One region of the Streptomyces sp. NPDC048659 genome, then DNA from elsewhere that is predicted to be linked to it. Evidence: riboswitches for the same ligand, from Rfam matches in the RefSeq annotation. Region 1 holds a riboswitch; each other region holds the start of a gene.

What was found. Region 1 has a riboswitch for cyclic di-AMP ahead of AB0C99_RS35030 (M23 family metallopeptidase). Riboswitches for the same ligand answer to the same signal wherever they lie in the genome.
Region 2: it holds a riboswitch for cyclic di-AMP, as region 1 does, so the genes downstream of both, AB0C99_RS09035 (C40 family peptidase) here and AB0C99_RS35030 (M23 family metallopeptidase) in region 1, are expected to answer to the same signal.
Region 3: it holds a riboswitch for cyclic di-AMP, as region 1 does, so the genes downstream of both, AB0C99_RS25150 (M23 family metallopeptidase) here and AB0C99_RS35030 (M23 family metallopeptidase) in region 1, are expected to answer to the same signal.

Annotation. Positions count from the first base shown of each region.
Region 1 is NZ_JBEZHM010000074.1:1,789-12,315, reverse strand. It holds gene trmB (tRNA (guanosine(46)-N7)-methyltransferase TrmB) at 1-522, shown strand, start outside; gene AB0C99_RS35055 (PrsW family intramembrane metalloprotease) at 730-2,025, shown strand; gene AB0C99_RS35050 (SIS domain-containing protein) at 2,079-3,143, opposite strand; gene AB0C99_RS35045 (PTS transporter subunit EIIC) at 3,289-4,623, opposite strand; gene AB0C99_RS35040 (GntR family transcriptional regulator) at 4,794-5,552, shown strand; gene AB0C99_RS35035 (aldo/keto reductase) at 5,702-6,649, opposite strand; gene AB0C99_RS35030 (M23 family metallopeptidase) at 6,780-7,865, opposite strand; cyclic di-AMP (ydaO/yuaA leader) riboswitch at 7,877-8,022, opposite strand; gene AB0C99_RS35025 (PP2C family protein-serine/threonine phosphatase) at 8,224-9,387, opposite strand; gene AB0C99_RS35020 (MFS transporter) at 9,587-10,527, opposite strand, start outside.
Region 2 is NZ_JBEZHM010000008.1:122,313-132,018, reverse strand. It holds gene AB0C99_RS09075 (MFS transporter) at 1-904, opposite strand, end outside; gene AB0C99_RS09070 (helix-turn-helix domain-containing protein) at 976-1,986, shown strand; gene AB0C99_RS09065 (VOC family protein) at 2,000-2,344, opposite strand; gene bioD (dethiobiotin synthase) at 2,426-3,202, opposite strand; gene AB0C99_RS09055 (adenosylmethionine--8-amino-7-oxononanoate transaminase) at 3,324-4,604, opposite strand; gene bioB (biotin synthase BioB) at 4,597-5,826, opposite strand; gene AB0C99_RS09045 (8-amino-7-oxononanoate synthase) at 5,969-7,189, shown strand; gene AB0C99_RS09040 (ATP-binding protein) at 7,357-7,788, shown strand; gene AB0C99_RS09035 (C40 family peptidase) at 7,923-8,399, opposite strand; cyclic di-AMP (ydaO/yuaA leader) riboswitch at 8,403-8,602, opposite strand; gene AB0C99_RS09030 (hypothetical protein) at 8,918-9,220, opposite strand; gene AB0C99_RS09025 (ATP-dependent Clp protease proteolytic subunit) at 9,228-9,706, opposite strand, start outside.
Region 3 is NZ_JBEZHM010000036.1:22,152-32,678, forward strand. It holds gene AB0C99_RS25115 (DJ-1/PfpI family protein) at 1-1,011, shown strand, start outside; gene AB0C99_RS25120 (thymidine kinase) at 1,025-1,672, opposite strand; gene AB0C99_RS25125 (nucleotide pyrophosphatase/phosphodiesterase family protein) at 1,765-2,970, opposite strand; gene AB0C99_RS25130 (DUF5998 family protein) at 2,970-3,566, opposite strand; gene AB0C99_RS25135 (GNAT family N-acetyltransferase) at 3,788-6,754, opposite strand; gene AB0C99_RS25140 (HPr family phosphocarrier protein) at 6,929-7,210, shown strand; gene AB0C99_RS25145 (GntR family transcriptional regulator) at 7,400-8,083, opposite strand; gene AB0C99_RS25150 (M23 family metallopeptidase) at 8,251-9,021, opposite strand; cyclic di-AMP (ydaO/yuaA leader) riboswitch at 9,034-9,200, opposite strand; gene AB0C99_RS25155 (pitrilysin family protein) at 9,402-10,527, opposite strand, start outside.

The sequences.
Region 1 (10,527 bases):
GTCGTCCTGGAGATCGGCTTCGGCATGGGCGAGGCCACCGCGCAGATGGCCGCCGCCGACCCCGGCACCGGCATCCTCGCCGTGGACGTGCACACCCCCGGCCAGGGCAACCTGCTCGGGCTCGCCGACCGCAACGGCCTGGAGAACGTCCGGGTCGCCAACGGCGACGCGGTCATCCTGCTGCGCGAGATGCTCAAGCCCGAGTCCCTCGACGGCTGCCGGGTCTACTTCCCGGACCCCTGGCCGAAGAAGCGGCACCACAAGCGGCGGCTGATCCAGCCCGACTTCCTCACCCTGCTCGCGCCCCGCCTCAAGCCCGGCGGCGTGCTGCACTGCGCCACGGACTGGGAGCCGTACGCGGAGCAGATGCTGGAGGTGCTCGAAGCGCACCCCGACTTCGAGAACACCCAGGCCGACGGCGGCTACGCGCCCCGGCCCGGCCACCGGCCGCTGACCCGCTTCGAGGGGCAGGGCCTCGACAAGGGGCACGTCGTCCACGACCTGCTGTTCCGGCGGCGCTGACCCCGGGGGCGGGGCGGTGACGCCGGGCGAGGGGCGACGTGCGGAACAGGAGGGGACGGGTTTTCCACAGGCTGCGAGAACCCCCTCGCCGCTGTCGGTGGCGCTCGTTAGGGTCGTTGCGTGTCATCGAACCCGATCGCCGGATCCGCCACCGCCGCCGAGCCCGCCCCCGCGCCCGCCGGGGCGTTCGTCCCCGCGCCCGCGCCCGTGCCCGCCCTGGAGACGGACCAGCCGGACTTCACCGCGGTCCCGGAGCGCGCCAAGTGGCGGTACAAGCCGCGGCGCGCGTTCTGGCGCAGCAAGCTGCTGCGGGCCATCGTCCTGATCACCCTGCTCGCGCTGTGCGCGCTGGCAATCCTCGCGCTGGTGCGGGAGGAGACCGGCACGGAGGGCTTCCTCGTCGGGCTCGGCCTCGCCGTGCTGCCCGTGCCGCTGCTGCTGGCCGCGTTCCGCTGGCTCGACCGGGTCGAGCCGGCCCCCTGGAAGAACCTGCTGTTCGCCCTGGCCTGGGGCGCCTTCGCCTCCACGCTGGTGGCCATCCTGGCCAACTCGCTCGCCGTGGAGTGGATCAGCGGCGCCACCTCCGACCCCGGCTCGGCCGACACCCTCGGCGCGACCGCGGTCGCCCCGGTCGTGGAGGAGACCGCCAAGGGCGCGGCGCTGCTGCTGCTCTTCCTCTTCCGCCGCCGGGACTTCACGGGCCCGGTCGACGGCCTGGTCTACGCCGGGTTCACCGCCACCGGCTTCGCCTTCACGGAGAACATCCTCTATCTGGGCAACGCCTTCGGCGAGGACCAGGAGATCGGCTCCACCGGCCTCGGCTCCATGACCTTCGGGACCTTCCTCGTCCGGATCATCATGTCGCCGTTCGCCCACCCCCTCTTCACCTCGCTCACCGGGCTCGGCCTGGGCTTCGCCGCCCTGCTCGCGGCCCGCGCCCGCTTCCGCCGCCCACGGCTGGTGCTGCTGCCGCTCGCGGGTCTGCTGCTCGCCATGGGCCTGCACGCCCTGTGGAACGGCTCGGCGACCTTCCACCCGCTGGCGTTCCTCGCGGTGTACGGGATGTTCATGGTCCCGGTCTTCGGCCTGCTGACCTGGCTCGCGATATGGAGCCGGCAGAAGGAGCTGCGCACGATATCCGGCGAGCTCCCGGCCTACGCGGCGGCCGGCTGGCTCGCCCACGACGAACCGCTCGCGCTCTCCTCGATGCGGGCCCGCTCGCTGGCCCGGGGCTTCGCGGCCCGGACCTTCGGGAAGCAGGCCGCGCAGGCCGTCGGCGAGTACGAGACCTTCGCCACCACCCTCGCCTTCCTCCGCCACCGGGCCGGGCTCGGCCAGGCGGCCCCGGACTTCGCGGCCCGCGAGCAGGAGCTGCTGCACCACCTGTGGCAGCGCCGCCAGGTGGCCTCCCCCGCGCTGAGCTACGCGGCCCGCGCCACCGGCCGCGTCTGGGCGCCGCCGCAGTACCTGGACTACGGCGGCTACAACCCGTACCGCAGCTAGGGGCGGGACGGCCGGGGGCGTTCAGCCGGGGGGTCGTTCAGCCGGTCGGGCGTTCAGCCGGCGGCGGTGAAGGCGGCGACCTCGAAGTCGGCCATGTCCAGGCCGCCCTGCTTGGTGTCGTCGTTGGCGAACACGAAGGACTCGATCGGCACCCCGCGCTCGTCGGCGAGGACGGCGACCAGTTCCTGGAGGACGACGGTCTCCAGCACGACACGGACCGCGTCGGGGCACTGGGGCAGCCGGACGGTGAACAGGTTCGGGGCGGGGGCCACGTCGGCGGTGGTGACCAGCAGGGTGAGGTGACCGGCGCCGGCGAGCGAGCGGGCCAGGTCGAGCTCGCGGCCCGCGCCGTGCACGACGTGCAGGGTGTTGCCCGCCGACTCCATCTCCCCGTGCAGGTAGGTGCGGGTGGAGGAGTGGGCGGCGGGCATCCGGACCACCTCGCGCAGCAGCAGCGCGCCCTCCTCGGCGGAGGCGCGGGAGGAGCCGGCGGCCACGTCGTCGGCGGCGGTGCAGGCGGCGCCGCGCACGCGCAGGGCGGCGGCGGCCTCGGCGGCCCGGGCGCGGACCTCGTCGACGCGGCCGGCGATCCCGCTCCAGTGGTCCTCGTCGGCGAGCCGGCCCTCGATGGCGGCGGCGACCAGGTCCAGGGCCACGATGGTGCCGGTGTAGCCGATGGTCGAGGCGAAGGAGTCGGCCTCGTTGCCGAGGTCCACGGCCAGTCCGGCGGCCTCGGTCAGCGGCGAGGGGGACACGTTGACCAAGGCGACGCGGGTGGTGTCCGCGGGGGCGGCGGCGAAGGCGGCGAGGGTCTCGGAGCTGCGGCCGCTCTGCGAGACGCCGATCAGGCAGTCGGTGTCGAAGCCCGCGAGGCCGTTCTCGATCTCGTCGGCGGAGACCCGCTGGGTGACGACACCGGCGGCGCGCAGCCGGTGCACCGGGACGGCGAGGGCCGCGTAGGAGGCGCCGATGCCGGTGAACAGCGGGCGGCGGGCCTCGCGCAGGGCGCCGGCCGCGGCGGGTTCGGCGAGCCGGGCCCGGACGTGGGCGGCGATCCGTTCCAGGGCGGCGCCCTGACCGGCCTGGCCGTCGAGGAAGGTGATCCGGGAGGCGAACATGGGGGGCTCCAGTACGAGGGGTGTGACGTGTGCGGGGGGGTGGGGGGAGACCGGGCCAGGTCCCGACCGGGGTGGGCCGGGACCGGGCCTGGGCCGGGGCCGGGGAAGCGGGCGCTGATGGGCCGCGCTCCCCCGGCGCGCTCCGTCAGGTGCTGCTGCGGTCCGGGCCTGCGTCCGTACCTGCGTCCGTACCCTCGGCGCGGGCGGCGGGCACGACCGGGGCCGGAGCCGCCACCGGCGCCTGCGCCGCCTCGGCCTCGGGGTCGCGTTCGCGGCCCGGGGTGGGGAGGTCGAACTTGACGATGGCGAAGCGGAAGATCACGTAGTAGAGGGCGGCGAAGGCCAGGCCGATCGGGATGAGCATCCAGGGCTTGGTGGCGATGCCGTAGTTGACGATGTAGTCGATGGCGCCCGAGGAGAAGCCGAAGCCGTCGCGGATGCCGAGGGCGTAGCAGACGGCCATCGAGACGCCGAAGAGCAGCGCGTGGATGATGTAGAGCACCGGGGCGACGAACATGAACGAGAACTCGATGGGCTCGGTCACGCCGGTGACGAAGGCGGTGACGGCGCAGGAGAGCATCATGCCGCGCACCATGGTGCGGTTCTCGGGCCGGGCCGTGTGGGCGATGGCGAGGGCGGCGGCGGGCAGCGCGAACATGTAGATCGGGAAGCCGCCGGTCATGAACTGCCCCGCGCTCGGGTCGCCGGCGAGGAAGCGGGCGATGTCGCCGTGGACCACGGCGCCGGTGTCGGGGTTGGTGAAGGAACCGGCCTCGAACCAGGGGAAGAACGAGAAGAAGTGGTGCATCCCGATCGGGATCAGGGAGCGCACGACCACGCCGAAGATGCCCGCGCCCCAGGCGCCGGTGCCCACCAGCCACTCGCCGAAGTGGAAGAACCAGGACCCGACGGTGGGCCAGACCACGCCGAAGACCACGCCGACGCCGACACCGGCGAAGGCGGCGAGGATCGGGACCAGGCGGCGCCCGCCGAAGAAGCCGAGCCAGTCGGGCAGCTTGGTGCGGGAGAACCGCTGGTAGAGGCCGGCCGCCACGAGGCCCATGACGATGCCGCCGATGACCTTGGCGTCCAGCGGCTTGCCGTCCACGCCCATCGGGAAGGCGGGGCTGGCCAGTACGGCCTTGAAGACGAGGTAGCCGACCACGGCGGACAGCGCGGTGGTGCCGTCGGCCTTCTTCGCGAAGCCGATCGCGACGCCGACCGCGAAGAGCAGCGGCAGGTTGTCGATGACGGTGCCGCCGCCCGCGGCGAGCACCATGCCGAGTTTGCGGACGATCAGCGGGAGCGATTCGCTGCCGAGCAGGTCCTCCTTGCCCAGGCGCAGCATCAGGGCTGCGGCCGGGAGGGTGGCGACCGGGAGCATCAGGCTGCGGCCGATGCGCTGCATGACCGGCATGATCTTGGCGCGCTTCTTCCCAGGGGGCGCGAGCTTGGCCGCCGGGGCCGTGGCCGTCGTCATCGGACTGCTCCTCGTCGAGCGGGGGTCGGGGACATGTCTCGGAAGGTAGTTGGTGGTTTCTTATGTGGTCAACAGAGGTATTTAGTGGTCTGCATTGAAAAGGGCAGGTGAGGTCTAAGGTCCCGACTCACGGGCCGCCCAAGTGGTCTCTGGTGGTACGGTTCGGGACTATGAGCGAAGACCTCCCGGACCCCCGCCCGAGCCGCGCCGCCGACCCTCTCTGGATGCGGTGCGCGGACCGGATCCAGGAGGAGATCGCCCGGCGCGGGCTCACCGAGGGCCACCGCCTCCCGCCCGAACGCGAGCTGTGCGCCCTGCTCTCGGTCTCCCGGGTGACGCTGCGGCGGGCCCTGACCGAGCTCGACGAGCGCGGCGTGGTCGTCCCCTCCCACGGGCGCGGCTGGTTCGTCGCCGCACCGGCGGCCCCCGCCCCGGCCCGCGAGTGGCCCAAGGAGCTGGAGTCCTTCACGGCCACGGCCCGGCGCAAGCACATGCGCCCCGGCTCGCTGGTGATCCGCAGCGAGACCGTCACGGCCGGCCTGGACGACGCGGAGGCGCTGGAAGTACCAGCCGGCACCCCCTTGTTCCGCCTGGAGCGGGTGCGGACCCTCAACGGCGTCCGGGTGGCCGTCGACCACGCGCTGCTGCTCCTGGACGCGGCCCCGGACCTGCCCCGGATCGACTTCACCTCGGCCTCCCTCTTCGCCGAGCTGGCCCGCTGGGGCAAGAGCCCGGACCTCGCCGAGGCCACGATCGAGGCCCAGGTCGCCGACGCGCGCCTGGCCGAGCTGCTCGGCTGCCCGCGCGGCGGCCCCGTCCTCGTACTGGACCAGCTGATCCGCACCCGGGACGGGCGCCCTCTGATGCGCTCGCGCGTGGAGTACAGCGGGGAGCGCCACCGGCTGCGGATGACCCTCCAGTCAGGGTGACAGCCGCGGGGCGGACCGCCCCAGCGGCACAAGTCCGGGGCGGGACCGCCGAAGGTCCCGCCCCGTCCTGTCATGCCGTGTCCCGCCCTGTACGCCCCGGCCCGCTTGGCGGACCGGACCGTTTAAACCCCTTAACCCCCTTAACCCGCTCAGACCGCCGACGCCTCGTCGAGCGCGGCGAGCTCGGCGCCGGTCAGCTCCAGCTCGGCCACGGCGACGAGGGCGGGCAGCTGCTCGACCGTACGGGCCGAGGCGATCGGCGCGACGACGGTCGGGCGGGAGGCCAGCCAGGCGAGGGCGACGGTGGCGGGCTCGGCGTCATGGGCCGCGGCGACCGTGTCGAGCGCGGCGAGCACCCGGCGGCCCCGCTCGGTCTCCAGGTGCTGCCCGGCGCTGCCGGCGCGGACGCTGGCGACGGCGGTGCCCGGGCGGTACTTGCCGGTGAGGAAGCCGGAGGCGAGCGAGAAGTACGGCACGGCCGCGAGCCCGGCACGCTCGGCGGTCTCCAGGAGCTCGCCCTCGTAGGTCTCGCGGGAGACCAGGTTGTAGTGCGGCTGGAGGGCGACGTACCGGGCGAGGCCCTCCGCCTCGGCGAAGTCGAGCGAGGCGCGCAGCCGCTCCGGGGAGATGTTGGAGGCGGCGACGGCCCGGACCTTGCCGTCCTTCACGAGCTGGTCGAGCGCGGTGACGATCTCCTCGACGGGCACGGACTCGTCGTCGAAGTGCGTGTAGTAGAGGTCGATGTAGTCGGTGCCGAGGCGGCGCAGCGACTCCTCGGCGGCGGCCTTGATCGTGGGCGCGGCCAGCCCCTTGAAGCGGGGGTGGGCGCCGACCTTGGTCGCGACGAGGACGTCCGCGCGGTTGCCCCGGGAGGCCATCCAGCGGCCGATGACGGTCTCGGACTCGCCGCCCTCGTTGCCCTCGACCCAGGAGGAGTACGTGTCGGCGGTGTCGACGAAGTTGCCGCCCGCGGCGGCGTACGCGTCGAGGACGGCGAAGGACTGCGCCTCGTCGGCGCTCCAGCCGAAGACGTTGCCGCCGAGGGCGAGCGGGAAGACGTGCAGGTCGGAATTGCCCAGTGCGCGGAGAGAAGTCATAAGGTGATCAACCCCCCGCGCGGCCGGGCCTATTCCGCCGCGACGGCCGTCGGACGCTGAGGCCCCACGCCGGATGTCAGACGCCCAAGCCCATCGACGGCCGCCAGACGCTCAGGCCCTACGCCGGCCGTCAGACGCTCAGGCCCTTGGACCGCAGCCACCCCGCCGGGTCGATGCCGCCGCCGGACGGGGTGTGGACCTCCAGGTGGAGGTGGGGGCCGGTGACGTTGCCGGTGGCGCCGACGCGGCCGATGGTGTCGCCGGTGCCGACGGACTGGCCCGCGCCGACCGTCATCGAGGAGAGGTGGCAGTACCAGATCTCGGTGCCGTCGGCGAGCTCCAGCACGATCCGGTAGCCGTAGGAGCCGGACCAGCCGGCCGACTTCACGGTGCCGCTGTGGACGGCCTTGACCGGGGTGCCGGTGGGCGCGGCGAAGTCCAGGCCGGTGTGGTAGCCGGAGGACCACATGGAGCCGGACTCGCCGTAGGTGGAGGTGAGGGTGTACGAGGAGGTGGGCAGCGCGTAGCTGGCGGCCAGCTTGGCCAGGCGCTCGGCCTCGGCCTTCGCGGCGGCCTCCGCCTCGGCCTTCTTCTTCGCCTCGGCCGCCGCCTTCTCCGCCGCCTCGGCCTTGGCCGCGGCCTCCGTCGCCGCCTTCTCGGCGGCGGCCTTCTGCGCCGCCTCCTTCTCCGCCGTGTCGGCGGCGGCCTGCTGCTGCTCGGCCTGCTGGAGGATGCGGGCGCGCAGCGCCTCGCCCGCGTCGGCCTGCTGCTTCGAGCCGGCCGGGGCGTCGGCGGTGGTGCCGTCCTCGGGGGTCGTGTACGTGAGGGCGGTGAGCGGCCGCGGGGCGTTCCCGGTCCCGGTGCCGGTGCCCTCGTCGGAGCCCTTGGAGTCGCCGCCGCCGATGAGGTCGCCGATGCCGGGCAGTTCGGAGGCGGCGGGCAGGCCGAGGTCGGGCAGGGCTATCGAGACCTTGGGCTTCTCCTGGGCGGTGGCCAGGCCGCCCGCGCCGACGGCGGCGATGACGCCGACGCCGAGGACGGTGGAGGAGCGGGCGAAGTTGGAGCGCTGCTTGACGACCCGGTGCCGGCCGCCGGCGCGGTTCTGGGCCCGCATCGAGTCCTCGGTGGGGTTCCATTCCTCCCCGCCCGTGCCCGCGGCGCCATAGGCGCCGAAAGAGTCGAAGGGGGCTTCGGGAGCGGGGGTGTCGGACGCCACGGAGGCGCTCTCCTTTCCTTCCTTCTCGCCTACCGGGTTAGCTGACGGGTTCGGAGCAGGAAGGTCTCCTACGGGCGTGCCGCACGGGTGCGACGTGCCCGATTCACCCCAAGTGGTGGTTCCCCGGTTCCCTTGCGGAATTCGGCGCACGCGCACGGTGCCGTCTCTTGCGACGGCTGGGACGACCGCGCTGCGTTATCGAACGTTAATAGACACGGCCTCCCGATTCCAAGCCGTTCCCCTTGATCATTAGCTGAATCGACAGGGAATGTCCCGACTTGACCCCCGGTCAGACGGGATTCGCGTCACAGGCGGAATCTGACGTTGTATCAATTGTTATCGGAGTGACACCCCCCGACTACGAGCCGTCACCACCCGGCGGGGGCGTGCCACCGAGCCCCCCGCCGGGCACTGCGCCAGTCCCCCCGCCGGGCGCCGCGCCCGGCGGCACCACCGGTATCGTCCGCCGCCGCTCCGGCTGCCCCGCCGCCGGCCGGCTCACCGCGAGCAGCGCCATGTCGTCCGTCGACCCCCCGCCCGTGTGCCGCCGCACGTCCGCCACCAGCGCGTCCAGCAGCTCCTCGGGCCCGGGGAACAGCCGCCCGGCCAGCCGCGCCGCCGGATCGTAGAAGACCCCGTGCCCGTCCCGCGCCTCCGACAGCCCGTCCGTGTACAGCAGCAGCGTCGCGCCCGCCGGATACGGCGTCTCGTCCGCCCGGTCGGGCCACGCCGCCAGCTCCCCCATCCCCAGCGGCAGCGCCGCCTCGCTCGGCTGCAACCGCGCCAGCGCCCCGTCCCCGTACAGCAGCAGCGGCTCGGGATGCCCGCGGTTCACCACCCGTACGAAGCCCTCGCCGCGCGGGATCTCGGCGAGGACCGCCGTCGTGAACCCCTCGAAGGCGTCCAGCCCGTCCCGCCGGGTGCCCTCCCGGTCCAGCGCCCGTTCGAGCCGCTGGGCCACGCCCTCCAGCGTCGGCTCCAGCTCCGCCGCCTCGCGGAAGGCGCCGATGACCACGGCGACGGCCTCCACCGCGTCGAGCCCCTTGCCCCGCACGTCGCCGACGACCAGCCGCACCCCGTACGGCGTGTCCTGCACGGCGAACAGGTCGCCGCCGATGAACGCGTCCGCCTCCGCCGCCTCGTACCGCGCCGCGATCTGGAGCCCGCCGATCCGCTCGGCGGGCTGCGGCAGCACCGCCTTCTGCGCCGTCTCCGCGATCACCCGCGCCGAGGCCAGCCGCTCGCCGCTGCGCCGCACCACCCGGTTGATCAGCATCGCCAGCGCCGAGACGGTCAGCACCGTCAGCGTCTCGGTGAGCGCGGGGATGTGGCTGGAGGTGTCGTTGTAGACGTGCAGGCCGATGCTGGCGAGGACGGCGGCGACACCCGTGATCAGGGTGGTCAGCGTGGAGAAGAAGGGGGCGGCGATCAGCGGCGCCGCCGAGAACAGCGGCGCCGCCGTGTACTCGGGCGGGGTCGCCAGATCGAAGACGACCCCGCCCACGATGATCAGCGGCGGCAGCGCGCGGATGAACCGGCGGGCGAGGGCGTACGGCCCGCGGGCCCCGTCGCCGCCACCGCCGCCGCCCGGCCCGTCCCGCACCGCCGCTCGCGCCACCGCTGCTCTCCCGCCTGGACCCGGTCCCGGCCGGACCCGGCCCGTACGGACCAGGGACCGCCCCGAGGGCGACGGGAGGACCCGCGCCCTCCCCAGGGTGCGGTCAGCCGGTCGCCGTCGGCGACTGGCGCGCGGCCGACTGGCTTACGGCCGGACGGACGGCGAGCCGCCCGCCCCGGGCCAGCGCCGCCATGGCCACCGCGCAGCCGAGACCCACCGCGCACAGCGTCAGCCACGGCACCGCCGACCAGCCGGTGACGTCGAGCAGGGCGCCCGTCCCCAGGTTCCCCAGGGTGATGCCGATCCCGCAGACGGTGTTGTAGAGCCCGTAGTGGGTGGCCACCCAGCGGTTCTCGGCGAGGGCGACGACGGTGTCCATCTCGTACGGGTAGAGCACCGCGTTCGCCGCCGCCAGCAGCGCCGCGCACAGCAGCAGCCCCGGCAGCGAACGCCCGCCGCCCACCAGCGCGGGCGGCAGGAAGGCCACGCCCATCAGGGCGAGCCCCAGCACCAGGCACCGCTCCCGGCTGAGCCGCCGCTTGCACCAGGCGGTGATCCGCAGCTGCCCGACCAGTGCCACCAGCGCCGACACCACGAACAGCGCCGTCGTCACCGCCGTGCTGTCCGCCGCGAGCGGCAGCGCCAGATAGACCTGGAAGGACAGCACGTACGAGCCGGTCATGGCCAGCGAGAACAGCCAGAACACCCGGTTGGCCAGCACGGTCCGGAACTGCCCGCGCGCCTTCCCGTCCGCCCCCGCGGCCCCCGCCGGCTCGGTCGCCTCCCGGCGCACCGGCAGATGCCGCAGCTGTACGAGGGTGAGCAGGGCGAACAGCACCGCCGCCACCAGGCACGTCAGCCGGAACGACACCCCGGTCAGCGCCACCCCGACCAGCGGCCCGAGCAGGATGCCCGCCTGGTAGTACGTGTTGAAGAGCGCGAACGCCTCCACGCGCCGCTCCCCCGCCTCCGCCGCCAGATACGCCCGTACGGCGGGATTGAACAGCGCGCCCGCCAGACCCGTCGCCAGCGAGGCGGCGATCA
Region 2 (9,706 bases), on a different contig from region 1:
CCATACCCGCCGCCCCGGCGGCCAGCGGCCGGGCCGGGCGCAGCCGCAGCGCCAGCAGCCCGCCGAGGACCGTGCCGCCGCCCAGGAACGAGACCGCCAGGCCGTACGCGTCGGGGCCGAGCCGGGCGCCGATCAGCGCCGAACTCAGCGGCACCAGTGGGCCGAAGAGCAGCACGCCGTACGCGACCCAGATCAGGATGACCGCCCACATCCAGGTGCGGGAACGGAACTCCCGCCAGCCCTGGCGCAGTTCGCGCCGCAGCGAGCGCGCGGGCGGCGCGCCCCCGGGCGCCGGGGCGGCCGGGGCGAACCGGATCAGCGCCAGGCACAGGGCGCTCAGCAGGAAGCTCCCCGCGTCGATCGCGTACACCGCGCCCGCGCCCGCCGACACGACCAACAGCCCCGCGAGCGCCGGGCCGAGCAGATGGGCCAGCGCGTCGGCGACCTTGAGGGTCGCGTTGGCCCGCTGCGGCTCGGCGGCGACCAGCGGGACCATCCCGTTCGCCCCGGGCAGGAACATCGCGACCGCCGCGCCCGCCAGCGCCGCCATGGCCACCAGCAGCCAGAACGGCGGGCGCCCGGTGAGGAAGGCGGCGGCCAGCACGCCCTGGGTCAGCACCCGGGCCAGGTCCGCGCCGACCATCATGCGGCGCGCGCCGAAGCGGTCCGCGAGCACGCCGCCGAACAGCACCAGGACGACGAAGGTCCCGGTCCAGGTGCCGAGGACGACGCCGACCCCGGAGATCCCGTACAGCGCGCCGACCGCGAGCGCGGTGGCCACCGGCATCATCGCGTCGCCGAAGAGGGAGACCGTGCGGGCGGTGAAGTAGAGGGTGAACCGCCGGTCCCACAGAGGGAGTCGGACGGGCGGCGGGGACGGGGAGACGGTCTGTGCGATGCTCACCCGCCGATCATGGTCTGGACCACTGGGCCCGCCCCAGTGTCCCGGCCGACATGAAGGGGTACTTTCGCGCCATGACCACCGCCGCCCGCCCGTCGCCGCGCCCCGGCCGCCCGTCGCCGCCGCCCCGCGCCCCGCACCGGGTGGTGGCCCTGCTCCAGGACGGGCACTCCGCCTTCCCGTTGTCCTGCGCCGCCGAGGTCTTCGGCGACCACGGCCAGGCGCTCCCCGCCCGCTACGCCTTCGAACTCTGCGCCGAGCGGCCCGGCCCGGTCCGCACCCAGTCCGGCTACGACCTGCTGGTCACCCGGGGCCTGGAGGCGCTGGAGCACGCGGACACCGTGCTGGTGCCCGGCCGGGAGCGGCCCGCCGACGCCGAGGTGCCCGAGCCGGTGTCCGAGGCGCTGCGCCGGGCGCACCGGCGCGGCGCCCGGATCGTGGGACTCTGCTCCGGCGCCTTCGTCCTCGCCGCCGCCGGACTCCTCGACGGGCGGCGCGCCGCCACCCACTGGGCCAGGGCCGCCGAACTCGCCGCGCGTTTCCCCCGGGTACGGGTGGACCCCGGCGTGCTGTACGTGGACCACGGCGACGTCGCCACCAGCGCGGGCTCGGCCGCCGCCGTGGACCTCTGCCTGCACCTGGTGCGCACCGACCACGGCGCCGCCCACGCGATGCGGATCGCCCGCCGGATGGTGACGCCGCCGCACCGCGAGGGCTGCCAGCTCCAGTACGCCGAACTCCCCACCTCCGGGCCGCTCGCCGACTCGCTCGCCCCGCTCCTCGACTGGCTCGGCGGCCGGCTCGCGCAGCCCACCAGCGTCGCGGAGATGGCGGCCTACGCGCGGGTCTCCAGCCGCACGCTCACCCGCCGCTTCACCGAGCAGCTCGGCATCAGCCCCGCCCGCTGGCTGCTCGACCGGCGGCTCGCGGCCACCCGGGCGCTGCTGGAGGAGACGGACCTGCCGGTCGAGACCATCGCCCACCGGGTCGGCCTCTCCTCGGCGGTGAACCTGCGCCGCCGCTTCCACGAGGCGCTGCGCACCACCCCGGCCGCCTACCGGCGCACCTTCCGGGCCGGAGCCTGATCCGGGCCCGGGGTCAGTCCGTCACGAAGCAGAACTCGTTGCCCTCGGGGTCGAACATCACCTGGAAGGTGCCCTGTTCGTCCGTCACCGGACCGCCGGAGCGGCGCGCGCCCAGCACCCGCACCTCCTCGGCCGCCGCCACCGGGTCGGCCACCGCCACGTCCAGATGGAGCCGGTTCTTGGCCGCCTTGCCCTCCGGCACCCGCTGGAACGCGATCCGCGCGAAGCCCGGCGGCTCCACGTACGACCAGTCGGGGCCCCGGTCGACGGGCGCCCCGCCGAGCAGCGCCGACCAGAACCGGACGAGCCCGGCCGGATCGGCGCAGTCGAACACGATCTCCTGCACACGCGCACGCATACCGGCCAGCGTACGGGCTCATGGACGGGCTCATGGCTCATGGCTCATGTACGGGGCGGAGCGCTGGTGTACGGGCCGGGCTCAGGCTCCCGCGGCCCGCGCCGCCGTCTCCCGCGCCGCCGTCTCCCGCGCCGCCGGGCGCTCCGCCGCGTGCGCCGCCGTGAAGGAGGCCGCGTCCCACTCCCCGCCCAGCGCGGGCGCCAGCCAGCCCGCCGCCGCCGCGCGGAACTCCCCGGCGCCCAGCGCGCCCGCGCCCGCCGGGACCGCCCCGAGCAGCGGGGCCCCCGCCACCGCCGGCAGGTCCGCCAGATTGCAGCGGGCCGCCAGGTCCGGCTCCCCGGGCCAGCTGCCCACCACCACGCCCAGCTGCTCGATCCCGCGCGCCCGCAGCGCCTCCGCCGTCAGCGCGGTCGAGTTGAGGGTGCCGAGGCCGGCCGGGACGACCACCAGGACCGGCGCGCCGAGCAGCCGGGCCGCGTCGGCGAGCGTCCCGCCCGCCTCGTCGAAGCGCACCAGCAGGCCGCCCGCGCCCTCCACGAGCACCAGGTCGTGCTCCTCCGCCAGCTTCCGGGCCGCCTCGGCGACCTCGGCAGGGCCGACCGGCGCGAGGCCCGCCCGGCGCGCCGCCGTGTCCGGCGCCAACGGCTCCGGGAACCGGGCGAGTTCGGCCCCGGCCGCCGCGCCCGACAGGCGCAGCACCTCCGCGACGTCGCCCGCCTCGCCGGGCGCGACACCCGTCTGCGCGGGCTTCAGGACCGCGACGGAACGGCCGGCGGCGGTGGCGAGGGCGGCGAGGGCGGCGGTGACGACGGTCTTGCCGATCTCGGTGCCGGTGCCGGTGACGACGATGACGGGCATGGGAGTCCTCTCACACGTGCTTCTCGGGGCGCGTTCGCAGGGACGGGGGACCGGGCGGCGCGGGCCCCGCGCGCGCCGCCTGGGGAGCGGGGCGCCGGACGGACCGGGCCCCGCGCGCGGTTCATCCCGCGCGGGCCGCCTCGGTCACCGCGCGGGCGATGGCGGACAGGTCCTCGTCGCCCGTCACGAACGGCGGCATCGTGTAGATCAGGTCCCGGAACGGGCGCAGCCACACCCCCGCGCGGACCGCCGCGCGGGTAGCCGCCGCCATGTCGACCTCGTGGTCGAGCTGGACGACGCCGATCGCGCCGAGCACCCGCACGTCCCGGACCCCCGGCACGCCGGACGCCTCCGCGAGCCCCTCGCGCAGCCCGGCCTCGACGCGCTTGACCTCGACCCGCCAGTCCTGGGACAGCAGCAGGTCGATGGAGGCGAGCGCGACCGCGGAGGCCAGCGGGTTGCCCATGAAGGTGGGGCCGTGCGCGAGCACGGGCACCTCGCCGCGCGAGATGCCCTCGGCGACCCGGCTGGTGCAGAGCGTCGCGGCCATCGACAGATAGCCGCCGGTCAGCGCCTTGCCGACGCACATCACGTCGGGCGAGACCCCCGCGTGGTCGGCGGCGAACAGCTCCCCCGTACGCCCGAATCCGGTCGCGATCTCGTCGAAGACGAGCAGCACGCCGTGCGCGTCGCACGCCTCGCGCAGGACCTTCAGATACGCGGGGGAGTGGAAGCGCATCCCGCCCGCGCCCTGCACCACCGGCTCCACGATCACCGCGGCCACCTCGTCGGCGTGCCGCGCGATCGCCTCGCGGAGCAGCTCCGCGTACCCCTCCTCGTACTCCTCGGGAGGCGCGTCGACGAACACCTGGCGCTGGAGCACCCCGGACCACAGCTCGTGCATCCCGCCCTGCGGGTCGCACACCGACATGGGCTGCCAGGTGTCGCCGTGGTAGCCGCCGCGCCAGGTCAGCAGCCGCTGCTTGCCGGGGCGCCCGACGGAACGCCAGTACTGCAGGCACATCTTGGCCGCGACCTCGACCGAGACCGAGCCGGAGTCGCTGAGGAAGACGTGCCGCAGCGGCTCGGGGGTGATCTCGACGAGCCGGGCGGCGAGCCGGACGGCCGGCTCGTGGGTGAGCCCGCCGAACATGACGTGGCTCATCCGGTCGAGCTGGCCGCGCGCCGCCTCGTTCAGGACGGGGTGGTTGTAGCCGTGGATCGCCGACCACCAGGAGGACATGCCGTCGATCAGCTCGGCCCGCCCCTGGGCCGGTTCGGCGAGCCGGAGCCGCACCCCGGACGCGGAGTCCACGACCAGCGGCTCGACGCGCCCCGGCATGGGGCCGTACGGATGCCAGACGTGGGCCCGGTCCAGGGCCAGCAGTTCCTCGTTACGCATTCGGCGCGAGGTCCGTTCCGGCGCCTCGGCGGCGCACGGCCACCAGGTCGGTCCTGGCCTCGTTGGGGGCCGCGACGGGCTCCTGCGCCACGGCGGCACCGCCGCCACCGCACGGCCCGCAGCCGCCGCCCGCCCCGTGCGAACCGCAGCCGCCGCCACCGGCCTCCGCGTGCGAACCGCAGCCGCCCGCCGCGGCGGCCATCGCGGCCACCGCGTCCGCGCGGTGCGCCGGGAGCGTCGTCGTGCCCGCGCCCTCCACCTCGAAACCGGCGTCCGCGATCATGTCGAGATCGGCCTGGCCCGCCTGCCCCTCGCTGGTCAGGTAGTCGCCCAGGAAGATCGAGTTCGCGATGTGCAGGGCCAGCGGCTGCATCGAGCGCAGGTGCACCTCGCGCCCGCCCGCGATCCGCACCTCGACGTCCGGGCAGACGAACCGGACCATCGCGAGGATCCGCAGGCAGCGCTGCGGGGTGAGGTTCCACTCCTTGGCCAGCGGGGTGCCCTCGAAGGGGATCAGGAAGTTGACCGGCACCGAGTCCGAGTCCAGCTCGCGCAGCGCGAACACCACGTCGACCAGGTCCTCGTCGAGCTCGCCCATGCCCGCGATCAGGCCCGAGCAGGCCGAGAGGCCCGCCCCGTGCGCCTTCCGCACGGTGTCCACCCGGTCCGCGTAGGTGTGGGTGGAGGTGATCTCCCCGTACGTCGCCTCGGACGTGTTCAGGTTGTGGTTGTACGCGTCGGCGCCGGCCTCCCGCAGCCGCTCCGCCTGGCCGTCGGAGAGCAGGCCCAGGCAGGCGCAGACCTCCACGCCCTCGTTGTCCTGCTTGATGGCCTCGATGGTCCTGCCGACCCGCTCGACGTCCCGGTCCGTCGGGCCGCGCCCGCTCGCCACCAGGCAGACCCGCTTCGCGCCGCCCGCGACCCCGGCCGCCGCGGCCGCGGACGCCTCGTCGGGCTTCAGCCACGTGTACTTGAGGATGCCCGCCGTCGAACCGAGCCGCTGCGAACAGTACGAGCAGTCCTCGGGGCACAGGCCGGACTTCAGGTTGACCAGATAGTTGAGCTTCACCCGGCGCCCGAACCACTGCCGGCGCACCTTCCCGGCGGCGGCCACCACATCGAGCAGCTCGTCGTCGGAGGTCGCCAGGACGGCGAGCGCTTCTTCACGGGTCGGCGACTCGCGCCGCAGCCCCTTCTCCACCAGCGTGTTCAGCAGGTCCATAAGGGCTGATCCTGGCCTACCGCACACCTCTCGGCCAAGGAGGAAGTGAACAAACGACCCCGATCGAGGTGTGTGTATGGCCACACCCTGACCTCGGCCCGGGAGGGTTAGGGTCTGTGCGCTGCCTACAAAAGGATCCGTCATGCCGTCGTACCCCGAGCACCCGTCGGCGCCGCGCGGGGGACGCGACCCGCGCGAGGCCGCCTTCGACTGGACGGACACCGCCGCACGGCAGCGCGCGCGGGCCGGGCTGGTCCGCACGCTGCGCCCCCGCGCCGCCGAGTCCGGCCTCCTCGACCTCGCGGGCAACGACTACCTCGGCCTCACCCGGCGGCCCGAGATCACCGAGGCGGCGGCCGGGGCGGCCCGCCGCTGGGGCGCCGGCGCCACCGGCTCCCGGCTCGTCACCGGCTCCACCCGGCTGCACGAGACCCTGGAGCGCGAACTCGCCGCGTTCGGCGGCTTCGAGGCGGCCCTCGTCTTCTCCTCCGGCTACACCGCGAACCTGGCGGCGCTCACCGCGCTCTCCGTCCGGGACGGCCTCATCGTCTCGGACGCCGCCAACCACGCCTCCCTCGTGGACGGCTGCCGCCTGGCGCGCGCCGAGACGGCCGTCGTCCCGCACGCCGACCCGGAGGCCGTCGCCAAGACGCTGGGCGCCCACCCGGGCCGCCCGGCGCTGGTCGTCAGCGACTCCGTCTTCTCCGTGGACGGCGACCGGGCACCGCTCGGCGCGCTCGCCGAGGTCTGCCGGGCGCACGGCGCGGGCCTGGTCGTCGACGACGCCCACGGCTTCGGCGTGCTCGGCGAGGGCGGGCGCGGCGCGCTCCACGCGGCGGGCCTCGCGGGCGCCCCGGACGTCGTCGCCACGCTCACCCTGTCCAAGTCGCTGGGCAGCCAGGGCGGCGCGGTCCTCGGCCCGGCCCGGGTGATCGAGCACCTGGTCAACGCGGCCCGCACCTTCATCTTCGACACCGGTCTCGCCCCGGCGGCCGTCGGCGGCGCCCTGGCGAGCCTGCGGCTGATCGCCGCCGAGCCGGAGCTGGCCGCCCGGGCCCGGGAGGTGGCGGCCCGGCTGCACGCGCTGTTCACCGGCGCCGGCCTGACCGCCGCCCGGCCCGACGCGGCGGTGGTCTCGGTCCGGGCGCCGGGCCCGCAGCAGGCGCTGGCCTGGGCGGCGGACTGCCGGGAACGCGGGCTGGGTGTCGGCTGCTTCCGGCCGCCCTCGGTCCCCGACGGGATCTCCCGGCTCCGGCTGACCGCCCGCGCGGACCTGACGGACGCGCAGATCGAGCGGGCCGTCGGCATCGTCCTGGAGACCGCGCCGGAGGGCGCCGTGGACGGGGTGCGGGACCGGGACTGAGCGCCGGTCACACGTGCTTGTCCGGTCGCCCGTCGCACCGTTCACCGCATCGGGCGACAGATATCCGCATATCTTGGTGGATCGCCACCCAGGGCCGCGCGATCGGTGGCAGGCTGGCGCGCAGCGCAGACCGGGGTCCGGCCCGGTGGGAAAGGGGCGGCGTCGCCATGGCAGACCATCAGGAAGCAAGCGTGACGCTGCCGAGCGATCCCGCCTCGGTGTCGACCGCCCGGCGGTACGTCGTCGAGGTGCTCGGGTCCTGGGGGCTCGACGACGCCGACGGCATCACCGACACGGTACGGCTGATCGTCTCGGAGCTGGCGACCAACGCGGTCCAGCACACCTTCGGCCAGTCGCCGACCTTCACGGTGGACGTGCTCCTGGAGCGCGACGAGCAGTTGCGGATCGGGGTGACCGACAGCCATCCGCGCTGGCCGCAGCGGCTGCCCGCCGCCGTGCAGCAGGACAACGGGCGCGGCCTGGTGATCATCCGCTCGCTCGCGGCGGAGGCGGGCGGGCGGCTCTCGGTGACTCCCACCGAGGAGGGCGGCAAGACGGTGTGGATCCGGCTGCCCTGGCCGTCGGCGCACGCGGCCTGAAGCCGGGCGGACGGGCAGACGGGCGGCCAGCCGGCCGGACTGAAGGACTGAAGGCGGCCGGTGGGCGGGACCGGGCGCGGGAGGAGGGGACGGCGGCGCCACCGGGCGCTCCTCCCGCGCCGGCGTTCAGCGCGTCAGCGGACGCGTCCGTAGGAGATCTTCGAGCTCCAGATCTTGTCGAGCTTCACCCATGAGCCGGTCTTCGGCGAGTGCCAGATCTTGTTGTTACCCGCGTAGATTCCGACGTGGTACACGCTTCCGCCGGAATGGAAGAAGACCAGGTCCCCCTTCTGGCGGCCCGACGCGGCGATGTGCCGGGTCTTGTTGTACTGCTGCTGCGCGGTGCGGGGCAGCGTCTTGCCCGCCTTCTTGTACGAGTAGACCGTGAGCCCCGAGCAGTCGAAACGGCTCGGTCCCGAGGCTCCGTACCGGTAAGGCGATCCCTTCTTCGAGGCGGCGACGTCCAACGCCTTGGTGGCGTAGTTCGTCGCGGCCTGGGCCTCCGGCGCCGCTCCTGGGGCGAGCAGCGTGCCGCCGACGGCGGCGAGGGTGAGAGCCGAGACGGCTCCGGCCCGGGACAGCAGGGACGGGACATGAATCTGCGCAGTCATGCGCAACCCTTCGTCAGCCGCCTGTGAAGGATGACCTGTCGGGTTCGGGCAGGCGAAGATGCCCGGCCGCGGCTGCGGCTTCACCCCAAGGAACGTCCGCACACTGCGCGAACGTCCCGTACTGCTCGGGTCCTCCACTCCTGCCGATCCACTCCTGTCGACCAGGCGTCCGGGACGGCGGCAGGACTCGGCGTCCGCCCGGACCGCCCCGCCGTGGGTGGCGGGGGCTTGTCGTCGTCGAGGATCTTGACCCACGGACCGGGCGAAATCCGAGCTGAAACGGCGATATGTGAGGCTCCTCACGACTGAGCCGTACGGGTGGACAGTCGGGTTTCTGGATCTTCCGACGTTTCGGCGATGAGGCCCGCACCTGCGATGGAACGCCCGATTCCGCCAGATGTGTACTCCCGCTGCGCAACTCGCGTCCGCTCCATGCCGAGGTGTCCACTACGCCGAACGGGGGAGGTTTTCTGCGGTCGCCGTACCCCGGCCGGCCCTCGACACGACACGCGGGAGTGTCAACTCGCGGACTCCCCGGGGACGATGACCCGGCCGGACCGTCGCTCTCCGTCCAACACCCGTAGCGCACGCGCCAATGTGTCCGCGTGGACCTCGCTCTCGCCCCGCGTATGCATGAGCGTCAGGGCGTCGCGGAGCGCCGTCGCGCGCCCGACCAGGGCCTGGGCCGCGCGCAGCGCCCCATAGGTATGCGTGGATCTGGATGGATTGATCCGCCCCAGGAGGTCCAGGACTTCGAGGTAGGCGTCCACGAACTCGCCCTCGGCGCGGGTGAGCGCGGGCAGCGGCGGCTCCGGGGTCATGCCGGGCTCACCCCCTCCCGGTGCCGGCGGTCCGCGCCCGGCGCTCCACCACGTGGTCCACCAGGCCGTACGCGAGGGCGGCCGGGGCGTCCAGGACGGTGGTCCGGTCCAGGTCGGCGGCGGCCTCGGCGCGGGTCCGGCCGGTGTGCCCGGCCAGCAGGCCGGCCATCAGCTCGCGCTGGCGCAGCAGTTCCCGCGCGTGGATGTCCAGATCGCTGGGCTGCCCCCGCAACGGCTCCTCCAGGGCGGGCTCCTGGAGGACGATCCGGGCGCCCGGCAGGGCCAGCCGGCGCCCGGGGGTGCCGGCCGCGAGCAGGACGGCGGCGGGTCCGACGGCCTGGCCGAGGCAGGTGGTCTCCACCTCGCAGGCGAGCGCCCGCATCGTGTCGTACACCGCGGTCATGGCGCTGACCGAACCGCCGGGGGAGTTCAGGTAGAGGGAGACCGGCTGCTCGGGGGCCGCGTATTCGAGGTGGAGCAGCTGGG
Region 3 (10,527 bases), on a different contig from region 1:
GACCTGCTCGATGTCACCGGGCCGCCGGAGGTCTTCGCCCTGCTGCGGCGCGAGACCGACGAGTCGACGGGCTATCAGGTGCTGCTGGCCGCCGAGACGACGGGCCCGGTCACCACCTCCGCCGGGGTGCGGGTCCTCCCCGACATCACCTTCGAGGAGCTGGCCGGGCGCGCCATCGACACGCTGCTGGTGCCCGGTTCGGTCGAGACGGACGAGCGGCGGCGGGTCCGCGCCCTGGTCGATCCGGCCGTCGTGGCGTGGGTGCGGAGGCTCGCGGAGCGGACCCGGCGGGTGACGTCGGTGTGCGTCGGGGCGCACCTCCTCGCCGCCGCCGGGCTGCTGGACGGCAAGCGGGCCACCACCCACTGGTCGACGGCGGGGCAGCTCGCCGCCGAGCACCCGGAGGTCGAGGTCGACGCGGACCCGATCTTCATCCGGGACGGCGACGTGTGGACGGGCGCGGGGATCAGCTCCTGCCTCGACCTGTCGCTGGCGCTGGTGGCCGACGACTTCGGGGAGGCGGTGGCGCTGCGGGTGGCCCGGCAGCTCGTGATGTACCTGAAGCGGCCCAGCGGGCAGAGCCAGTTCAGCGTGCCGCTCGAACCGGTCTCCACGACGCGGCGGATCGAGGACCTGCGCCACCACATCACGCGCCACCTCGGCGAGCCGCTGACCCTGGCGGACCTGGCGGCGACCGCCCATGTCAGCGAGCGTCAGCTCACCCGTATCTTCAAGGCGGAGCTGGGCATGACGCCGAGCGCGTACGTGGAGTCGGCGCGGGTCGAGCGGGCGCGCCACCAACTGGAATCCACCGACGCCACGCTCGAACGGATCACGACGCTGTGCGGGTTCGGCACGACGGACACGCTGATCCGGGCGTTCCGCCGCCGTCTTGACACGACGCCGATGGAGTACCGGCGCCGGTTCCGCGCCGTGCCCGGCGGAGGCGCCGTCACCGGTGCCGGGCCCGCGCCTGTCCCCGCACCCGCCTCCGCCCCGGCCGGGGAATGAGCGGCGGGCGCGGTCAGCCCTGCGGGACCGGCAGGACGTCCGGGGAGAGCGCGGCGGCGCGGGCGGACGCGGCCGTCATCCGGCGGCGGTGGTGGCGGCGGCACAGTACCTCGTAGCCGACCTGGTCCCCCGCGTTGACGTCGCCGACCACGACCTGCGCGCCCTCGACGACCATCTCGCCGCCGACGGTGCGCGCGTTGTGGGTGGCGCGGGCGCCGCACCAGCAGAGGGCCTCGACCTGGAGGACCTCGACCCGGTCGGCGAGCTCGACGAGCCGCTGGGAGCCGGGGAAGAGCTTGGAGCGGAAGTCGGTGGTGATGCCGAAGGCGAAGACGTCGAGTTCGAGGTCGTCGACGACCCGGGCGAGCTGGTCGATCTGCTCGGGCGCGAGGAACTGCGCCTCGTCGGCGATGACGTAGTCGCAGCGCCCGCCCTTGGACAGGTGGGCGACGAGGTACGCGTAGAAGTCGAAGCCCTCGGCCGCCTCGACGGCGTCGGTGACCAGGCCGAGCCGCGAGGACAGCTTGCCCTCGCCGGCCCGGTCGTCCCGGGTGAAGATCATGCCCTGGAGCCCGCGCGCGGACCGGTTGTGTTCGATCTGAAGAGCGAGGGTGCTCTTTCCGCAGTCCATCGTTCCGGAGAAGAACACCAGCTCGGGCATGGGAGGTCGGGGACCTTTCGGGTCAGGGGCGACGGAGGGCGTACGGGTGGTCGGGGGCGGGTCGGGCGTGGTGCGGGCGGCGCGCCGCGGCCTCAGGAGCGTACTTCGAGCAGCGGCACGAATTGCTCCGCGGCGGTCATCGAACCGTGCATCCCCACCATGGCGGACTCGTTCGGCTCGTTGACGGAGGCCGTGATGGCGAGGTCGTCCTGGGCCGCGGCGACCACGTCGCCGATGCGCCCGTACACCCGCTCGTCGACCCGGTCGCCGAACCAGCCGAGCTCGATGGCCTCGTCGCGGCCCGCCACCCAGAAGCGGTCGCCGAGGACCTCGCGCCAGCAGGTGAGGACGTCGGACTCGGCGCCCGGGACGGCGTACACGTGCCGGGCGCGGCCCTCGCCGCCGAGGAGGGCGACGCCGGCGCGCAGCTCCCAGTCCTCGTCGAAGTCGATGCGGTGGTCCTCGTCGAACGGAATGTCCACCATGCCGTGGTCGGCGGTGACGTAGAGCGCGGCGCGCGGCGGAAGCTGCTCGGCCAGGCGCCGCACGAGACGGTCGACGAACATCAGCTGGCCGCGCCAGGCGTCGGAGTCCATGCCGAAGCGGTGCCCGGCGCCGTCGAGCTCGCTGTAGTACGTGTAGACCAGCGAGCGGTCGCCCGCGGCGAGCTGCTCGGCCGCGAAGTCCATCCGCTCGTCGCCGGACAGGCGCCCGTGGAACGTTCCGCCACTCAGCGCGATCTTGGTGAGCGGGGTGTCCTGAAACATCGGGGAGGAGACCTGGGCGGTGTGGATCCCGGCCTCGTGGGCGAGCTGGAAGACCGTGGGGTACGGCTGCCAGGCGCGCGGCGAGGTCCAGGGCTTCCAGCGGAGCTGGTTCATCAGCTCGCCCGTCGCGGGGTTGCGCACGGTGTAGCCGGGGAGTCCGTGGACGCCCGGGGCGAGGCCGGTACCGACCGAGGCGAGCGAGGTGGCGGTGGTGGCCGGGAAGCCCGCGGTCAGCGGACGGCCGGTGCCGCCGCGGGAGCCGGCGAGCAGCGAGGTCAGGTACGGGGCCTCGTCGGGGTGGGCCTTGATCTGCTCCCAGCCGAGCCCGTCGATGAGGAAGACGCAGTTGCGGTCGGCGGGGGCGAGCTCCGCTATCCGGGCCTCGAAGCCGGGCACACCCTGGCCGACCACGAGCGTCGGGAGCAGGTCGCCGAGGGAACCGCTGCCGTACTCGGGGAGCGGCGCGGTGGCCGGGTCGAGCGGGACCGGGTCGTCCGGCCAGCCCTGGGCCATGGCGGCGGGCTGGGCCATCAGCGGGTCACCGAGGCGGTGTCCGCGGTGGCCTCGGAGAGCGCCTGCGCGAAGGCGAGGGTCTGGCGGACGGTGTCCGGTCCGTCGCCGGCGTCGCTGACCCGGAGGCTGAGGTCGTCGGCGGTGGAGTTGCCGGTGTAGCCGTGGTCGGCGTCGCAGTTCGGGTCGCCGCAGGCGGCGGGCTCCAGGTCGATCCGGGAGACGGCGCCCCAGCCGATGGTGAGGACGACCTCGCGGGGCAGGGTGCCCGGGGTGTACGACTCCGGGTTGGCGACGACGCGGCTGACGACGATGGACGAGATCCGGTCGAGCTTCACGGACTCGGTGGACGTCGTGGCGTACGGCGTCGGGGAGCTGGTGTCGGCGGCCTGCTCGTCGGTGTGGCTGACGATGAAGCGGTGGGCCGTCAGGACGAGGACGGTGACGTGGCGGCGGACCTCGTTCGCGTCGAAGGTGGTCTCCTGGTGGACCACGTACGACGAGACCGCCTCGCCGCCGACGGCGGCCTCCACCGCCTCGGCCACGAGGGCCGGGTAATAGCCGCTGCGCTCGATCGCCGCGCGCAGCCCCTGGGTCGTCGTACCGGTCTTCGCCATGGACTCCATCCTAATCCGTGCACAAGGACGGCTTGGCCGGTTGTGCGCGGGGTCGGGGCCGTTCGTGAGCGCCGGGGATGTGACATCGGACTCGCCGGGGGGAGTCGCGGCATCGCCGGTGTCGGCGGTGGCGGCTGTGTCTGCGGTGCCGCCGGTGTCGGCGGTGGCAGCTGTGGCGTCGGTGCCGCCGGCGTCGGCTGCGTCGGCTGCGTCGGCGTCGGTCACTGGTAGCTCGGGAGGTGGCGGGGGCCGAGGTCGGTCCGGGGCGGGGGCGGCGCGAGGCGGACGGTGGCGCCCAGCACCGAGAGGCCGCGCGGGGCGACGACGACCGGTTCGAGGGAGAGGGCTACGACCTCGGGGTGGTCGTCGACCAGGCGGGAGACCCGCAGCAGCAGCTCTTCGAGGGCGGGGGTGTCGACGGGGGCGGCGCCCCGCCAGCCGAAGAGGAGCGGGGCGGTGCGGATGGAGCGGACGAGCTCGGCGGCGTCCCGGTCGGTGGCGGGAACCAGCCGGTGGGACATGTCGCCGAGGAGCTCGGAGGCGGCTCCGGCGAGGCCGAAGGAGAGAACGGCGCCGACGGCCGGGTCGATGGCCGCGCGGACCACGGTGTCGACCCCGCGCGGGGCCATCGCCTGGACGACCGGCTGGAGCTCCTCGGGCTTGCCGAGCGCCTCGGTGAGCTCGGCGTACGCGGTGCGGAGCTGCTCCTCGGTGGCCAGGTCGAGCCGGACTCCGCCGAGGTCCGGGCGGTGGCGCAGGTGCGGGGCCGTGGTCTTGAGGGCGACGGGGAAACCGAGCCTGGCGGCTGCGCGGACGGCCTCGTCCGGGGTGGGCGCGGCAAAGGTGGGCGGGACCTGGATCCCGTACCGCCCGAGAAGCTCCCTGGTCCCCTCGGCGTCGAGCGTCACCCCGCGCGGGTCGCCGCCGTCGGTGGCGAGCGCCCGCGCGATGAGGCCGGCCGCCCCGCTCTCGTCGATGCCGTCGAACTCGGGCACCCGCCCGGGCTCGGCCGCCGCCTGCCGCCGCCACTGCGCGTACCGCACGGCCTCGGCGAGCGCCCGTACGGCCCGCTCGGCGGCGGGGTAGGCGGGGATGGGACGGACGACGGGCACGCCGGGGGGCGGGGTCTCCGGATCGGACGCGGAGGGATGCCCGGCTGCGGGCGCAGAAGCGGGAGCGGGAGCGGGAGCAGTAGCAGGGGCAGGAACGGAAGGAGCGGGAGCTGGAGCGAGCCGGGAGGGAGTGGACCTGCCGGCCTCGCCGGTACGCCCGGCCCCGCCCGTACGCTCGCCCGCCGCCGGGCGGGTGCGGGTCGCCGCGGCGAGGGCGTCCGCGAGGGTGCCCATCTCGACGTGGACGACGACGACCGGCTTGGCCGTGCCCCGCGCGTCCTCGACGGCGGAGCGGAGGGCGGCGGCCAGGACCTCGCCGTCGCCGGACTCGGTCGCCCCGTTCTCCCCGACCCAGGGGATCGCGGTGACGACCACGGCGTCGCAGGCGTCGTCCGCGAGGGCGGCGGCGAGCGCGGTGCGGAAGTCGGCGGGGGTGGCCCCGGTGGTCAGGTCGAGGGGGCGCAGCGGGCGCAGGCCCTCGGTGAGGCAGGCGTCGTAGGTGAGCAGCCCCAGCGACTCGGAGTTGCCGAGGATGGCGACGCGGGGGCCGGCCGGGAGGGGCTGGTCCGCGAGGAGGAGGCCCGCGTCGACGAGCTCGGTGACGGTGTCCACGCGGATGACGCCGGCCTGCCGCAGCAGGGCGGAGACCGTGGCGTGCGGGATGCGGGTGACGGGGACCCGGTGGCCGGGCGGGGCGCTGCCGCTGTGCCGGGCGCCCTTGACGACGACGACCGGCTTGACGGCGGCGGTGCGGCGGGCGAGCCGGGTGAACTTCCGGGGGTTTCCGATCGACTCCAGGTAGAGGAGGACGACGTCGGTCGCGGGGTCGTCGTACCAGTGCTGGAGGAGGTCGTTGCCGGAGACGTCCGCCCGGTTCCCGGCGGAGATGAAGGAGGAGAGCCCGGCGCCGCGCCGGTGCAGTCCGGCGAGCAGGGCGATGCCGATGGCGCCGGACTGGGTGAACAGCCCGACGCGCCCGGCGGCCGGCATCTGGGGGGCCAGCGAGGCGTTCAGCCGGACGGACTCGGCCGTATTGATGATCCCGAAGGCGTTGGGCCCGATGATCCGCATCCCGTACGAGCGGGCCTGCCGCACCAGCGCGCGCTGGCGCTCGCGGCCCTCGGGCCCGCTCTCCGCGTAGCCGGCCGAGAGCACGACCAGGCCCCGCACGCCGTGCTCCCCGCAGGCGGCGACGACCTCGGGGACGCGCTCCGCGGGCACGGCCACGACGGCGAGGTCGACGTCCTCGCCGATGTCGGCGACGCCCCGGAAGGCGGGGACGCCCTCCAACTCGTGCGGCCCGTCCCCCAGGGCGCTGTTCACGGCGTGGACCCGGCCGGTGTAACCGGCGTCCAGGAGGTTGCGCAGCACGGCCCTGCCGACCCCTCCGGGGGTGCGGCCCACGCCGATGACGGCGACGGAGCCGGGGGTGAGGAGCCGCTGCACGGAGCGGGCCTCGGCGCGCTGCTCGCGGGCGCGCTGGACGGCGAGCGAGCGGTCGGTGGGCTCCAGGTCGAGGTGGAGGCGGACGGAGCCGTCCTCGAAGCTGCGCTTCTGGGTGTAGCCGGCGTCCGTGAACACCTTGATCATCTTGGTGTTCGCGGGCAGCACCTCGGCGACGAACCGGCGGATGCCCCGCTCCCGCGCGACCGCCGCGATGTGTTCGAGGAGCGCGGAGGCGACGCCCCGCCCCTGGTGGGCGTCCTGGACGAGGAAGGCGACCTCGGCCTCGTCGGCGGGGGCGGAGGCGGGGCGCCCCAGGGGGTTGATCCGGTCGTAGCGCACGGTGGCGATGAAGTCCCCGCCGACCGTGGCGGCGAGTCCCACGCGGTCCACGAAGTCGTGGTGGGTGAAGCGGTGCACGTCCTTGGCGGAGAGCCGGGGGTAGGGCGCGAAGAAGCGGTAGTACTTCGATTCGTCCGAGACCTGCTCGTAGAAGCTGACCAGCCGCTCGGCGTCGTCGGCGGTGATCGGGCGGATGCGCGCGGTGCCGCCGTCACGGAGGACCACGTCGGCTTCCCAGTGGTCGGGGTACGCGTGCTCCGGCTGTTCGGACTGTTCCGACGCGCTCTGCATGGGGCAAGACTACGACCGGGGTCCGACAGCGGCACCGGTCGCGCGGTGGGTGCCCGCCGTGCAAGGTAGGGAGGGCCTAAAGGCCGCCGACATCGGGCCGAAGGTCGGCACGAGCATCTCGCCTCCCGTGAGAGACTGGTCTAGACAACCGCTGAAAGTTGAAGGGCAACCACCATGGCTGAGCGCCGCGTCAACGTCGGCTGGGCCGAGGGCCTGCACGCCCGCCCCGCCTCCATCTTCGTCCGTGCCGCCACGGCCGCCGGCGTCCCCGTGACGATCGCCAAGGCTGACGGCAACCCGGTCAACGCCGCGTCCATGCTCGCGGTGCTCGGCCTGGGTGCCCAGGGCGGCGAGGAGATCGTGCTCGCTTCGGACGCCGAAGGCGCCGAGGCCGCGCTCGACCGCCTCGCGAAGCTGGTCGCCGAGGGTCTCGAGGAGCTTCCCGAGACCGTCTGATCCGTCTCCTCCCCGACGACGGATCACCAAGGGCCGTACTCGCCGGAATTCCGGCCGGTACGGTCCTTTCCGCTTCCCTGGAGTATTTTCCCACGGGCATTCCGCAGGCATTACGCAAGTCACCCTATTCGGCGGCACGAATTAGAGCGACCGCCGGAAATCCACTCCCCCTTGTATACGGCGCCCGCGTTAATTCCGCGGCCCCGCCGTGTTGACGACGTGTTGCGAAACCCTCACACGGGGGCGCTCCGGCCGCCGCGGCCGGTGCAGCGGAAGGGCGCGCTCCACGTGCAGCGCGGTCAGCGCGCGGGCCCTTTCCGCGTCCCCGCGCGCGACGGCGTCGACGATCGCCCCGTGCTCGGCCCACGCCTCCACGGGCCGGGTGGCCGGCTCGACCGCGTACATCCAGGCGATCTTGTGGCGCAGCTGGGTGAGGAGCGCGGTGAGCGGCGGGCTGCCGGACGCCTGGGCGAGCGTCTCGTGGAACCAGGAGCCGAGCGCGCGCAGGTCCTCCCCCTGGCCGCGCCTGGCCCGCTCCTGCCCCAGCCTGACCAGCCCGCGCAGCACCTTGAGGTGCGCGTCCGAGCGGCGCTGGGCGGCCCTGGCGGCTCCCAGCGGCTCCAGCAGGGTCCGTACGTCGAGCAGGTCCGCCGCCTCCTGGTCGGTGGGCTCGGCGACATGCGCGCCCGCGTGCCGCCGGGTGACCACGAAGCCCTCGGACTCCAGCGTGCGCAGCGCCTCGCGGACCGGGACGCGGGAGACCCCGTAGCGGCGCGCGAGCTGCTCCTCCGTCAGGCGGGCACCTCGCGCGAAGACGCCGGAGACGATGTCGTCCCGGATCGCCGTGCATACCGAGCGCGCGGGAACACGCATGTCCGACCTCCGTATGTGATCCGCTATTCGATCCGCTTCGAGCCTCTTCGATCCGCCCCTGCGACTCTATTGCAGGACGCCGGAATTTCCGATGCCACCCGATAATACGGAAACAAAAAAGAAGCCCCGGCTCGTTCGAGCCGGGACTTCTTCACAGAACGCACACGTCAGACGTGGACCCCGCGGGCACGCAGGTAGGAGACCGGGTTGACGTCCGATCCGTACTCGGCGCTCGTACGGGCCTCGAAGTGGAGGTGCGGGCCGGTCGAGTTGCCGGAGGACCCGGAGACGCCGATCTGGTCGCCGGGGGTGACCGTCTGGCCGACGGCGACGCCGATGGAGGCGAGGTGGCCGTACTGGGTGAACGTGCCGTCGTTCATCCGGATGACGATGTTGTTGCCGTACGCGCCGCCCCAGCCGGCCTCGACGACGGTGCCGGAGCCGACGGAGACGACCTTGCTGCCATAGGCGGCGTGGAAGTCGATGCCGGAGTGGCTGCCGGAGGACCAGAGCGAGCCGCCGGTCTTGTAGCCGGTGCTCACGTACGTGCCGGCGACGGGGAGCTGGAAGGAGTTCAGGCGCTTGCGCTCGGCCTCGCGGGCGGCGCGGGCCTCGGCCGCGCGGGCCTCCTTGGCGCGGGCCTCGGCCTTGCGCTTGGCCTCGGCGGCGGCCTTGACCCGGGCGGCGGCCTCGACGGCCTCCTTCTCCTGGGCATCGGCCTGGGCGTCGACGCGCTCGGCGATGGACTCGGCGGTGATCACCTGGGTGAGGCCGGTGTCCTCCGGAGAGGCGGGCTCCGCGTCGGCGGCGAACACCGGGGAGGCCAGGGTGCCGATGACGCCGGTCGTCGCGAGGGTCGCCACACCGGCGATGCCCACGGAGCGGCGCGCCATGCGGCTCGGACCACGATGCTTCCCGGTGGCACGGGTGAACGCCATGTAGTGGCTGATCCTTTCCTTCCCTCTCGCCTACCGGGTTAGCTGACGGGTTCGGAGCAGGAAGGTCTCCTACGGGCCCCTCCGCTCACCGAGCGAAGGCGTCCGATTCACCCCAGGGACTGCGATGGGTCCCCGGCTCCCCAGGCTCGCGCCTTACGGGGACTCGGCGATGACTGTCCGTTGCCGCGAATGCGGCGTCGTACAACGGCCGGACAGCCGGATCGACGCTAGGCCGATCTTCGGTCAATCGCCAAACAGACACGCTCTTTTGTAAGACATGCCACAGGGCAGAAGATCACACGCACGACAATACGGACAAAAAGGAGAACCCCGACGAACCAGGTCGTCGGGGTCTCCTCGTCCGCGTGACAGCGGCTCAATCAGCCGGTCACGACCGTCACTTCGCCGATGCCCAGGGCGCGCACCGGCTCCTCGATCTGCGCCGCGTCGCCGACGAGCACGGTCACGAGCCGGTCCACCGGGAAGGCGTTGACCACGGCCGCGGTCGCCTCCACCGTGCCGGTCTCGGCCAGCCGCGCGTACAACTGCGCCTGGTAGTCGTCCGCGAGGTGCTGCTCGACCTGGTCGGCGAGGGTGCCCGCGACGGAGGCGGCCGTCTCGTACTTGAGCGGGGCCACCCCCACCAGGTTCTGCACGGCCACGTCGCGCTCGGCGTCCGTCAGGCCCTCGGCGGCGAGGGTGCGCAGCACCTTCCACAGGTCGTCAAGTGCCGGGCCCGTGTTGGGGGTGTCCACCGAGCCGCTGATGGCGAGCAGCGAGACCCCGTGCCCCGCGTCGTCGGAGCGCAGCACCTGGCCGAAGGCGCGCACGCCGTACGTGTAGCCCTTCTCCTCGCGCAGGACGCGGTCCAGGCGCGAGGTGAGGGTGCCGCCGAGGCAGTACGTGCCGAGCACCTGGGCCGGCCACACGCGGTCGTGGCGGTCGGGGCCGACGCGGCCGAGGAGCAGCTGCGTCTGGACGGCGCCGGGGCGGTCCACGATGACGACCCGGCCGGTGTCGTCGGCCGTGACGGCCGGCATGGGGCGCCGGGTGCCGGCGTCGCCCGTCCAGGCGCCCAGCGTCTCCGCGAGCACCTTGTCGACGTCCACGTCCGTGAGGTCGCCGACGATGACGGCGGTGGCCGTGGCGGGCCGCACATGCGCGTCGAAGAAGGCGCGGACGGCGGTGGCGTCGATCGCCGCGACGGTCTCCTCGGTGCCCTGGCGCGGCCGGGACACGCGCGCGGAGGCCGGGAACAGCTCCTTGGAGAGCTGCTTGGCCGCGCGGCGGGCCGGGTTGGCCGACTCGTGCGGGATCTCGTCGAGCCGGTTGTTCACCAGCCGCTCGATCTCGGTCTCCAGGAACGCCGGGGAGATCAGCGCCTCCGAGAGCAGGCCGAGCGCCTTGGGCAGCCGGGAGACCGGGACCTCCAGGGAGACCCGTACGCCCGGGTGGTCGGCCGCCGCGTCCAGGGTGGCGCCGCAGCGCTCCAGCTCGGCGGCGAAC